4 regions of the Pseudoalteromonas sp. NZS100_1 genome follow, and region 1 is predicted to be linked to each of the others. Evidence: predicted binding sites of a transcription regulator. Region 1 holds the regulator's gene; each other region holds the start of a gene.

The links. The regulator sigma-54, encoded in region 1, starts transcription at its own class of promoters, with help from an activator protein. The targets are predictions, from matches to a motif close to GTTGGCACGNNNNTNGNNT.
Region 2: the regulator sigma-54 is predicted to act here: its motif matches at 1,387-1,405, upstream of I6F66_RS20285 (BON domain-containing protein).
Region 3: the regulator sigma-54 is predicted to act here: its motif matches at 1,437-1,455, upstream of I6F66_RS01525 (EF-hand domain-containing protein).
Region 4: the regulator sigma-54 is predicted to act here: its motif matches at 1,443-1,461, upstream of I6F66_RS10485 (PA2169 family four-helix-bundle protein).

The regions. Positions count from the first base shown of each region.
Region 1 is NZ_JADYXN010000004.1:38,149-41,363, forward strand. It holds gene ptsN (PTS IIA-like nitrogen regulatory protein PtsN) at 1-406, opposite strand, end outside; gene hpf (ribosome hibernation promoting factor) at 411-698, opposite strand; gene I6F66_RS03870 (RNA polymerase factor sigma-54) at 725-2,224, opposite strand; gene lptB (LPS export ABC transporter ATP-binding protein) at 2,294-3,019, opposite strand; gene lptA (lipopolysaccharide transport periplasmic protein LptA) at 3,016-3,215, opposite strand, start outside.
Region 2 is NZ_JADYXN010000060.1:1,236-4,450, forward strand. It holds gene I6F66_RS20275 (VOC family protein) at 1-405, shown strand, start outside; gene I6F66_RS20280 (LiaF domain-containing protein) at 444-1,112, opposite strand; gene I6F66_RS20285 (BON domain-containing protein) at 1,441-2,007, shown strand; gene I6F66_RS20290 (YqaE/Pmp3 family membrane protein) at 2,080-2,238, shown strand; gene I6F66_RS20295 (hypothetical protein) at 2,617-3,114, shown strand.
Region 3 is NZ_JADYXN010000002.1:13,674-16,888, reverse strand. It holds gene rluB (23S rRNA pseudouridine(2605) synthase RluB) at 1-135, opposite strand, end outside; gene scpB (SMC-Scp complex subunit ScpB) at 132-722, opposite strand; gene I6F66_RS01525 (EF-hand domain-containing protein) at 874-1,395, opposite strand; gene I6F66_RS01520 (hypothetical protein) at 1,623-2,054, opposite strand; gene xthA (exodeoxyribonuclease III) at 2,295-3,101, shown strand; gene I6F66_RS01510 (energy-coupling factor ABC transporter permease) at 3,107-3,215, shown strand, end outside.
Region 4 is NZ_JADYXN010000013.1:5,517-8,731, forward strand. It holds gene aceK (bifunctional isocitrate dehydrogenase kinase/phosphatase) at 1-371, shown strand, start outside; gene I6F66_RS10480 (LysR family transcriptional regulator) at 388-1,326, shown strand; gene I6F66_RS10485 (PA2169 family four-helix-bundle protein) at 1,505-1,948, shown strand; gene I6F66_RS10490 (biopolymer transporter ExbD) at 2,261-2,656, shown strand; gene I6F66_RS10495 (TonB-dependent siderophore receptor) at 2,903-3,215, opposite strand, start outside.

The DNA.
Region 1 (3,215 bases):
CACTGCGTAACTGTTTACAAAAATCTTTGTTGTTTAGTTTATCAGCAATGGTTGCTAGAGTCTTTAAGTGCTGCTGGTTATCGCCATCTGGTACGATGAGTGCGACAAAAATATCAACAGGGCGATTATCTATAGCATCAAAATTTATTGGTGTTTCACTAACGAGCACTAAAGCTAATGGCTCTTCTGCGCCGCTCATTCTTCCGTGAGGAATCGCAATGCCACGCCCTATACCTGTACTACCCAATTTTTCTCTGCTCATTAAAGCATTAAGAATATCTTGTTGCGGTAAATACGGAAGTTTGTCGTGAGCAAGTTCGCTAATGAACTCTAAAATTCTTTTTTTGCTATTAAAAAGGACCGCAGCTTTGCTGCAGTCCTGGCATATAAGTGAGCTTAATTTCATCATATTAGTGTCGAGCAAGCTTCTCTTTGTGTTTAATTACTTGTCGATCGAGCTTGTCGATCAACGAGTCAATGGCGGCATACATATCTTGATGTTCTGTAGAGGCAAATAGCTCAGCACCGCTTACGTGTATGGTGGCTTCTGCTTTTTGATTTAATTTTTCTACATCGAGAATGACATGAACATTATTAATATGATCAGAGTGTCTTTCTAGCTTCGCAAATTTGGTATTAATATAGTCTCTTAGTGAATCGGTTAATTCTACGTGACGACCAGTTAAGTTTAGTTGCATAAGCATTACCCTCTTTTTTTTGCGTCTTAAATCAAACTTTTACGCTGATTTGACGGTGGAATAGCCAGAGATTCGCGGTATTTTGCGATTGTACGTCTCGCTACTTTAATTCCTTGCTCAGCCAATATATCCGCTATTTTGCTATCACTCAATGGTTTTGCTGAGTTTTCTGCTGCGATTAATTTTCGGATAAGCGCACGGATTGCTGTAGATGAACATTCACCACCGTTTTCGGTGCTTACATGGCTTGAGAAAAAATATTTAAGCTCAAATATACCACGGGGTGTGTGCATATACTTTTGGGTTGTTACGCGCGAAATTGTTGATTCGTGCATTTCTACCATTTCAGCAACATCATTTAAAACCATTGGTTTCATGGCTTCAGGACCGTGTTCAAAAAAGCCTTGTTGTTGCTTAACAATACAATTTGTTACTTTTAATAGCGTGTCGTTTCTACTTTCTAAGCTTTTAATAAACCATTTAGCTTCTTGTAAATGCGAGCGAATAAACTGGCTGTCACCACTGGATTTTACAGTGCGAGACATTGCAGCGTATTGGCTATTAACACGAATTTTAGGCATGCTATCTGGGTTTAACTCAACAACCCAGCGGCCTTTAATTTTTTTAACTGACACATCAGGAATAACATACTCAGACTCTTCTCTTACAATAGTATCTGCAGGCTTAGGGCTAAGAGTATGTATTAATGTCATTACTTCTTTAAGCTCTTCTTCTTTGAGCTTAGTCTTCTTCATTAATGTACGATAGTCACGAGCTGCTAATAAATCAATATGCTCGGTTAAAATCATTTTCGTTTCATTAATGTAAGGTGTTTCTTTATCAAACTGGTTAAGTTGAATACATAAACACTCTTGTAAACTACGTGCAGCAATACCGACAGGATCAAACAGTTGGATGCGCTTTAATACTGCTTCAATTTCATCAAGTTCAACTTCGTTATCTTCTTCGTTTTCTTGATTAAAGCTTTCTAAAATTTCTTCGCAGCTTAGTGTTAAAATGCCTGAATCATCGACGGCTTCTACAATAGCAATAGCAATGGCTTCATCGGTAGGGCTAAATGGCGTTAGTTGTAATTGCCACATTAAATACTCATGAAGCGTTTCAGTAGAGGCGCCTTGGTATATTGATTCGTCTTCAGGCATCGGACCCGATGATGCTGCTGGGGCGGCACTCATGTACTCATCCCAACTAACATCCATAGCCATGTCGTCACTTAGCGTGTCTTTTGCAAGTGCTTCACCACTATCTTGTTCGTATTCGCTTGGAGCATCATCGGCAGATGCGCTAACAGTTATGTCATCTGTATCTGCTTTTTGCTCGTTTTTACCTGCAGCGTCTTCGGAATAGTCTGGTTCTTCAACCTCTAATAGCGGGTTGCTGTCGAGAGCTTCTTGTATTTCTTGCTGGAGATCCAATGTACTGAGTTGCAACAAACGAATAGCCTGTTGCAGCTGTGGAGTCATTGTAAGTTGCTGGCCCATGCGCAGCTGTAGTGATTGCCTCATGTATCTCTAACAATCCTTTTATGTTGTTATAATTAATACTAGCAGATGCTTAAAGACATGGCGTAAATGTTACAGCCTAAATTGCTCGCCTAAGTAAACATCGCGTACTGTTTTATCATTTAATACGTGTTCTGGAGTACCTGATGCAATCAGCTCCCCATGAGAAACAATGTAGGCTTTTTCACAAACATCAAGGGTTTCTCTTACGTTATGATCGGTAATTAATACACCAATCCCACGATTTTTAAGATGTTCTATTATTTTCTTTATGTCTAATACCGAAATCGGGTCAACACCTGCAAATGGTTCATCCAGTAATATAAATTTAGGATCTGCTGCCAGCGCACGTGCTATTTCAACACGACGACGTTCGCCACCCGACAATGCCATACCTTGGCTATCACGAATGTGTTGTATGCTAAATTCATCTAATAATTTATCGAGAGTGTCTTCTCTAGCTTGTTTATTTAACTCTTTGCGCGTTTCTAAAATGGCCATTAAGTTTTGATAAACAGTCAGCTTTCTGAATATTGAAGACTCTTGCGGTAAGTAGCCAATGCCTAATCTAGCACGACTATGCATAGGTAAAAGAGTAATATCGTTATCGTCTATCGATATTTTACCTTTGTCGCTAGGTACAAGTCCTACTATCATATAAAACGTGGTAGTTTTACCTGCGCCGTTAGGGCCAAGTAAGCCAACAATACTGCCAGCTTTGACTTCAAGGCCGACGTTTTTTACAACTTCACGGCCTTTATAGCTCTTTGCTAATAGCTCTGCTTTTAATGTGCTCATGGTTGACCTTTGTCGCTTTTTTTACTTTTTTTAGTCTCGATTGGTACTAAAATTGTGTGAACGCGGTCAGTTGAGTTTTCATCTTTTTCGGCACTGATTAGCTGCTGCTCTATATCGTAGGTAATGCTTTTAGCATTTATTTTTTGTCCCGCTTGCGATACTTGTGCATTACCAACAAGCGTTAAAAAACGCTTAG
Region 2 (3,215 bases), on a different contig from region 1:
CACGTAAACTTAGTCGCGAGTGATATAGATAGTATGCTTAAATTTTACCAAGCTGTATTTCCGCATTGGTCAATCAGAAGTGAGGGTAGAGGTGATTGGTACGGAAAACCAAGACGCTGGGTACACTTTGGAGATGACACGCATTACATTGCGATAAGCGACCATGGTGAAGGTGAAAACAGAAACCTATCGGGCCATCAAATTGGTTTTGCACACTTTGCTTATGTAACTAATAATTTAAGCGCAGTAGTAATGCGCTTAAATAAAGTGGGTTTTACAGTAAGCAAGCAAGGTAGCGAGAATCCTTTCAGAAAGAATGTCTACTTTATTGATCCCGCCGGGTTTGAAGTTGAGTTTGTAGAGTATTTAAGTGATATACCAAGCGAGCGAAATAACGATTTATAATAAAATACTAAGCAGCACGCTAAAGTGCTGCTACTCAATTATAGTGAGCGGTTATTATTACCCGTGCCAAACTGGGTTTTTAGCTCATTTGCAAAGCTCATAAATTTTTCTTTAATTGTGCGCTTTATTTTTACTTCAACCGATCCCATAACTGCCTTTCCTTCAATATGAATAGTAGGACCTTGGCGTTTGTTAAGCGACACTGATTTATTTTCAAGGCTACTTAAAATACAAAACATTTTAGACACTACATTTACATGCTCTGGTACGTAAATCTCATCGCTACCAAAAATACAGTTAACGTGAATAGTTACATTTTGATGCGCAAAAATGGCATCAGTAAAATCAAGTACCACCGATCCCATAAAGTTACTTAAATATATATTTTTTGGCACGACCCACTGACCGCTTCGTTCGTTAGAGCCTAAAATACTACGTAATGTAAAATCATCATCACTGTTTTGCTGTGCACTATAATGTGGTTTAAATTGCGATTGTTTTTCTGCTTTATATTGCTGATCGGTATTAAGTGTTAAGTCTTCTACTAAGGCTAAAAGAGCGTTGTTATTAGGTGCATCCATCGCGTTATCGAGTCGTCTCTCAAATGCATCAACAGAAATAACCCCATGACTGTAATTATAAATTAATTGATCAATCACTTGTTCGCGTACTTGCTCTATTGGGCGGTCTTCAACTTTTACAGACATGGGGCATTCCTTATTATATTTACTATTGATACTGCTCTTGATGTTTATATGCAAAGCACGCACCAAATATAATCACCTTAATTATCAGTAGGTTAATTTATAATGATGTTTTTTATTTTGTTATATTAACGATAGATTAACCAAAAATGCAATTATCTAGCTATTTTCACTATTTGAGAAAGTTTTACCGAGTAGCCTGTAAATAGTTACACAACTATAGATAATGCCTCACTCCAAAATAAACTCAACCTATTGAAATTTAAGTATAAATAAAGTTGGCCCAAAGCTCGCATTAGTTAAAGTGTCTTTAATCAAAAGGAGAAAGATTATGAAAACATTTAACAAGTCTATTATCGCAGCTCTAGTTCTTGGTACTACGGCTATGGGTGCCCAAGCAAACAGCTGGGAAAACGAAAGTAAAGATGCTTGGATTGATGGTAAGGCAGAAACAGTTCTACTTATGAACACTAATCTAAACAACTTTGACATTAACACTGATGTAAAAAATGGCAAAGTAGTACTTACAGGTAAAGTTAATAGCGAGCTTGATAAAGAGCTAGCAGAAGAACTTGTACTTAGCCTAGATGGTGTATCTGATGTTGATAACAGCCTTACTGTTGTTAAAAGCATGGATACCAAAGATAAAAGCAATGACATGATGGACGATGATGATAACGACCTAACGGACGCTAAAATCACCACTGTAATCACAACTCGCTTCCTGTTTGACTCAGAAGTTGGTGGTACAGACATCGATGTTGATACCGACAATGGTATTGTAACTCTGAACGGTTCAGTAGAGTCTGAAGCTGAAAAACAACTAGCAGTTAAAATTGCTAAAAATGCTGAAGATGTTCGTGACGTAGTTGATAAACTAGCTATTGTTGCTGAATAATACAGTATAGTTAAGGCCCACTAACACTGGGCTTTACGTCTTTTTAATGCTTAATTTAAATGGAGTTTAGTCATGGATATTATTCGTATAATACTTTCGGTTTTATTACCGCCATTAGGTGTGTTTTTGCAAGTTGGCTTAGGTATGCATTTTTGGTTAAATATTTTATTAACACTGCTAGGTTATTTCCCAGGGTTAATACATGCAATCTACATTATTGCGAAAAAATAATGACAGATTATATATTGTGTAAGCCGACTACTGAGGCCTAATGATACAAGTGCCCCAGTACCGTTCGGCTCACAATATTAGTTTTTAAAGTAAATATTTTTTATCAAAATCTAATTTTTAATTTACTCAAACTAAGTGATTTATTTCTTGTAACTCACTCCCAAAATACACTCAGCCAAACCATTGTTTACTTCAATTAAGCTTTCTAACTAACAGTAGTGTTCTGATTCTGTATTGATGCCATTTAGGAAATCTTTAATATTAGTTTGTTTATATATCTACAATACGCGATTAATTACTCTATTATTTAGTGACAATATTACCATCACTTCTAGTGTTATCATTACACCAAGCTTTTACGCATATTGAGGTAGCTAATTGAATATTCGACTTATACTGTCAGGCGTTGTGTCATTCGTTTTTTATTTTAGCTGGGCCTACTGGGCGAACAGTTCTGCAGATATTGCTAAATCGGTCACGCTTCAAGCTGCATTAGTACAAGGTTTGTATAGTGGATTTGTAACGCTGTTTTTTACTTTTATTTTAGAAAAGGTCGTCAACAAGTATAAGTCTAGTTATGTATCGCTTGCGTTCGTAACTCCAATTATTTGTATGTTTCATTCTAAAACACCACAAAACGTAGCAATACGACAAAGCTTCAATAATGCAATTAACTCTAGCGCCTCGTATTTAGGTAACAAAAAAATAGCAGGTGTACTTTTTGCGCCTATTATTCCGATTACTGTTCAATCGAGCTTAGTGATTATGGTGAATGTAATTAATCAGACACCTAATTTGACACTTACAGTAGCCCCAAGCATATTTTTTACAGCCTTGTATGCCTACACATATATGTTAGCTTTACTTAAAAAGTAGAGCGTTAAATACAAAAGACTACATGTGGGAGGAAGGTTTTTATAATTTAATGCAGAGAATATCGTGGGGAATATCTTGTATTTTATGCTTATACCCACCTA
Region 3 (3,215 bases), on a different contig from region 1:
ACGGTCACCTAACTTTGCCACTTTACCGTTTACACTAACGCGGTTTGCGTCAATGTATTTTTCCATTTCACGGCGTGAGCCTACGCCTGCACGGGCTAAGACTTTTTGTAACTTTTCACCTTGTATAATACTCATTCGGATGGTTCTCTCACAGAAGGATCGCTCAATAACTGGTTAATTTTACTTTGCTGCTCTGTTGGCAACGCAGGTAAATTTTCAAGTCCAGTTAACGAAAAATAATCTAAAAATTGCTTAGTAGTTGCATATAAAGCCGGCTTTCCCGGAACCTCTTTATGCCCTACCACTTTAACCCACTCTCTTTCGAGTAAGGTTTTAATAATATTCGAACCCGTAGTAACACCTCTTACTTGCTCAATTTCGCCGCGTGTAATGGGCTGCCGGTATGCAATAAGTGATAATGTTTCCAGTAAAGCACGCGAGTATTTTGGTGCGCGTTCTTGCCACAAGTTATTTAACCAAGGGCTTAAACTACTGCATGCCTGAAACCGATACCCACTACCAACTTCAACTAAGCGAATACCACGAGTTTGAAAATGTTCTTGTATTGTATCTATTGCGTCATTTATTCGCGTCATAGAAATAGCTAAATCTATTAATACGATGTCTTTAAGGTGGCGTTTACTAACAGGCTTATCTGCAACAAAAATAGCTGCTTCAATGATCTCAACTAGTTGTTCATCACTAATTCGCCGACCCGCCATACACACTCTTAACAAATAAAAATACACAGCCATCTATTATGACAGAACAACACCAAACTAGGAAAATATATCTATCAAATAACTAAATTTAAAACACAAAAAAGCCAGTGACTAGCACTGGCTTTAATCTTACTTACTAAAATGGTAACTATTAGTTACTTTTAAAAGCTTCTAATGCATCATCTTCAGCTACTGCGTTACCGTATTTTTTAATGTAACCCATAAACTCGCTTTTACTAATGCGCTTATCTTGGTTTTTATCCATGTAACCAAAATGATTTGAAATATCATCATCGTTACCTTCAACTACCGAGATATAGCCATTGCTGTCGTTATCTAGACTTGCAAAGCTGCTTTCAATTTTATCGAATTTAGCAATTTCAGCTTTAAATGCCGACTCACTTACTTCAGAATCAGTGGCTACTTTGCCATTATTAAGCTTCATATAAGTGTTAAATTCTTTGCGGCTAATTTCGTTATCCATATTGGTATCAATATTTGAAAAATGGCCCCAAATGCTATCGTCATCAGCTTCAACTTTTGAGATGTAGCCATCGCTATCATTATCTAAACTTGCAAAGTCACTGTCTATTCTTTCAAGACCTTGATTAGATGAACAAGCCGCTAGGCTTAATGATGCTAAAATAGTGGCTGCTAATGTTAACTTTTTCATAAGACGTATCCTTCGTAATTAATTAAATGTCACTTTAACTAATACAAATCCAATGCCAATAATAGTTAACTTATAATAATCAATAACTTAATCTCGATCGGTATATTTATTAAACAGTTTCAATAAGTTAAGCTTGCAAGCTTTGCAAACAACCTTGTAATTTTTGCAAAAAAATACCCGGTAAAAACCAGGCATTTCAAATTTACTTATTATAGTTAAGCTAATAATTAGATTGCTGCGTTTTGGTAGCGTTTAACAAACTCAGTAACGTTTTGACCATTACATTTTAATGAGTTTAGGTTACCAATTTTTTGACGAACAGGTGCTAAACCTTGTTTTAAAGCCGTCATACATAATTGAGTTTCTTGTTGAGCGTCTTTTGCAAATACTTCTACTTTCTCAACTGATGCGTTGCTTAATGTCGTTTTTTTAGCAATATCACGAATATCTTCACCATTACATAAAATGCTTTTAGAAAAACGAGATAGGTAAACACCGTGCTGGGCAGCTTCTTTACGAGCAACGCTAAAGCCTTCGTTTGCACTTAGTACACATAACTTAGACTCAATTTTGTTATCTTGGCTAAAGTAAGTATTGCTTTGAGCTGACGCAGTTGCAGATGCTAGTAAAGCAGTGGCTAAAAGTAGTTGAGTTTTCATGAGAGATCCTATTTGAACGAGCTAAACAAGTGAATTTCGCGCATTATATATTCAATAAAGTTAAGTTCAATTGAATTTTTTATTTATTTAAATAATTAATATTGTATTCACAATGTTTAAACTTTACCCATCATTTGATCAACATTTGCGCAGCTATTATCTCAATTCAGTCATGTTATGTGCGCGTATTTACTGATACAATTTAATCTATTAAATAGAACCAATTTTAAGGTAAATTTTATGAAAGTGATTTCTTTCAATATCAATGGTCTGCGTGCTCGTCTTCACCAATTACAAGCAATTATCGACAAACATCAACCAGACGTTATTGGCTTGCAAGAGATTAAAGTTCACGACGAAGCATTCCCATTAGAAGATGTTCAAAAAATGGGATATCACGTCTACTTTCATGGTCAAAAAGCGCATTATGGCGTAGCTATGTTATGCAAAAAAGAGCCTAAATCGGTCTTAAAAGGTTTTGCCACCGATACAGATGAATCGCAAAAACGCATGATAAGCGTCACTGTTGAACAAGAAAACGGTCGCGACCTTACTGTCATGAATGGCTATTTCCCACAAGGTGATAATATTAATCACGAAACTAAATTCCCTTATAAACGTCAATTTTATAAAGATTTAATGACACACCTTGAAACCAATCACACACCCGATCAAGACGTCATCGTTATGGGTGATATCAACATATCACCTACCGATTTAGATATTGGTATTGGCGAAGTAAATGCTAAACGTTGGTTAAAAACGGGTAAATGTTCTTTTCAACCGGTAGAGCGTGAATGGCTTGCAACATTACTTAATTGGGGTTTTAAAGACACCTTTAGAGAGCAAAACCCCGAAACAGACGATCAATACTCATGGTTTGACTATCGCTCTAAAGGGTTTGTAGATAATCGAGGACTTCGTATAGATGTAGTGCTTGCAACCAATGAGCTTGCAGCACGCTGCATAGATACAGGTATTGATTACGAACTTCGCGGTATTGAAAAACCGTCAGATCATGCCCCTATATGGTCAACATTTAAGTAATTATTATGCTCAGCCTAACAATGCAGGGGCTACTTTGGGCTCTTGTAATTATTATTGCTCTATTAAGCTTTGATAAAAAAACATATAAAACATTGCTTAATACGCCAGTCCGTC
Region 4 (3,215 bases), on a different contig from region 1:
TTAATATATTTCCTGGCGATATGCTCTTAAAAAACTTTGGTGTAAGTAAGCACAAACGTATTATTTTTTACGATTACGATGAAGTTCAATATCTAACAGATATGAACTTTAGAGCATTACCAAAAGCAAAGAGCTACGACGATTATTTAATGGATGAACAAAGTTACTCTGTTGCACCACAAGATGTATTCCCAGAGCAGTTATGTACATTTGTAATGCCTAATCCTATGTATAAAAAGTTTTTCCTCAGCACTCATCCAGAGCTTATAGATGTTAGCTTTTGGAAGCAGGCTCAACAAAATATAAAAAATGGGCAGGTAAGTCATATTTACCCTTACCCGACAGCACAGCGATTTATCCATCACTGGTAGACGCAAAGGACACACAATGAATATAAGTAAAATAGATTTAAATTTACTCGTTTATCTCGATACATTGCTTCGAGAATGCAATGTAACACGCGCTGCTAATCAATTGAGTATTACGCAGCCCGCAATGAGTAATGGCCTTAAACGTCTTCGTAACTTATTTAACGACCCTATTTTAGTTCGTACCAGCGATGGTATGGTCCCGACAGAGCGCGCTTTAGAGTTACAACCCGTTATTCGTGGCATATTAATGACGCTTGAAGAAACCCTAGCACCTAATAGAGAATTTGAGGCAAGCCAGAGTAAACGTGTATTTAGAATAATGGCCAGTGATTACGCTGCAAGTACGTTAGCGCCAAAGCTCTTAAGTAAACTACACGAAGAAGCCCCCGATACTACTTTAGATATACTCACACCAAGTGATGTAACCTTTCATGACGTAGAAAACGGTAAAGTAGATATGGCAATCAACCGTTTTGAAAACTTACCTCAGTCTTTTCATCATAAACGTATTTGGAAAGACAGTTTTTGCTGCTTAGTTAAGGCCGACAACCCTATTATTGAAAACTTTAGCCTCGACAGCTACTTAAAAGCGCGCCATATATGGGTGAGTAAAACAGGTTTTGGTGTAGGCGTGGGCATGGACCCTAAAGATGTGCAAAAACTTGGTTGGGTTGACGAAGCACTTGCCCACTTTGGTAAACATCGTAACATTGCCACTTTTACGCGTAACTACCATGTAGCGATTCATTTAGCTAAAGAGAAAAATTTGATTGCGACCCTTCCTTCAAAAGCCGCAAATATATACTTAGATGATCCGGGGCTTAAAATTTTAGAGCCACCGTTTCCAATTCCTCCTTTTGAGCTTGATATGATTTGGAGCCCACTGTTACATCGCGATGCGAGCCACATCTGGTTACGCCAAAAAGTAGCTGAAGTAGCTGAAGAGCTAAAATAACTTTATTACACAATATAATGTAAAAATTGCTAGGTTAATACCTACTCCATTAACCTAGCAACTCCAAAAATAAAAAACAAACCGTTAATAAACATAAGCTTAAAACAAGTCATGAACTTGGAACACACCTTGCTTTAATTAAATTGAACTATACATTCATTTAATTAAAGAGGTCATTATGAACACCCATCAAGGATCAGAAGTAAATCATATTACTGACATCATTCAAGTTATGAACAGCGGCATCGATTTTTATCAAAAAGCACAGGAAAAAGTTGAAGACCCTGCTATTGGCGCACTTTTTCAGCGCATGATAGATGCCCGAAAAGTGAGTGTTGAGCGCTTGCAGCCATATGCAATTAATGAAAAAGGCGAACGCGAAGATGGTTCATCTTTCGCAGTTGAAGCACGACGTGCATACACAGCCTTACTTACTACATTCACCTCACATAACGACAGCACGTATGTAAAAGAGCTTGAAGAAGTAGAAGATAAAACGCTTGTAGAAATTAAAGCCGCTATGGATAAACCACAACCGGCTGATTGCGAAGCTGCACTGGCTAAAACATTATTAACAATGCAAAGCTGCCATGCAGAAATGAGCCGTATGCAAAAGCAGTAAGCTTACATAACGCATAAATACAACCCAGCCTAGCGCTGGGTTTTTTATTGCCTCTAATACCAATCTGAATAAATCTTTAAGCAATTTAACGAATTAAATCACACTATAACGATGCCATATAGACCCCATATAAGCAGATTGCTACAAACACCACCTTATTTCGCCACATTTTAAATACATAATGAATACAAATATTTAATGTTATTAGAATATTTATTTAACCACGCTTTATTTTTGCTGTGCTAATTTTGTTAATAGGTACCTAAAACCTTGCTGTGGCGCCGCAGCATTTAATTAAAAATAAGGTCCAATATGAAAAGTAAACTAACTAAACTGCAAAATAATGCTGATGTAGATATGACCCCGATGTTAGACATAGTGTTCATATTACTAATTTTCTTTATTGTAACCACATCTTTTGTAAAACCTGTAGCTATTGAATTAAACCGACCACTCGACAGCCCTCAAATAGATAAGCCTGTTAAAAATGCTTTATTTAGAATTGATGAAAGCAACGGAGTATATTTTTCAGGGAGGTTAATTGATTTAGAGCAAGTTGCGACTAATTTAGCGATGTTCGCGGCTAAATATGAAATAAGTTCGGTACTTATAACCGCAGACGAAAACAGTACACATAATACTTTAATGAGTGTAATGAATAATATTAAGCAATACGATGATTATTCAATAAGTTTGATTTCTAAATAAAATCAGCCCAGGCTAAAACCAAAAAAAAGGGCCATACGGCCCTTTGAGTTAAATAACTAAAGGGAGGTTACTTAACCTAAATTCTGGCTAATAAATTTATCTCTAGCAGCTATTGTCAGCGTTAACTGCGTTGAATTTAATTGCAATAGGCCAGCTATTGACGCATAAATTCGCCTTGTTTTCACTGAAAATCTCTGGCTAGAGAAATCAAAGTTTAAATATCTTAACCAGAGTTCAGGTTAGTAATTAAAAACGGTATTCTGCGCCTACGTAGTAGTAAGCACCGTTAAATCCAAATGGAGCCGAACGACGTGAGTAGTCAAACACACCTGAGCTGCTTATTACTGTGTTGCCACTAGCATCCACAATAGTACCTGAGCGAGAGTTACCTATTTCGTTTTTATCTGGGTAAACGTCAAACAAGTTATTTGCACCAATGTTTACCGACAAATCTTCAGTAACGAAGTAGTTAACTTTAACGTCAGTTAAAATTTCTGCCCCATACGTTTGACGACCACCATCTTCTACTGTGTACTCACCAAAACGATTAAGTGAAAGG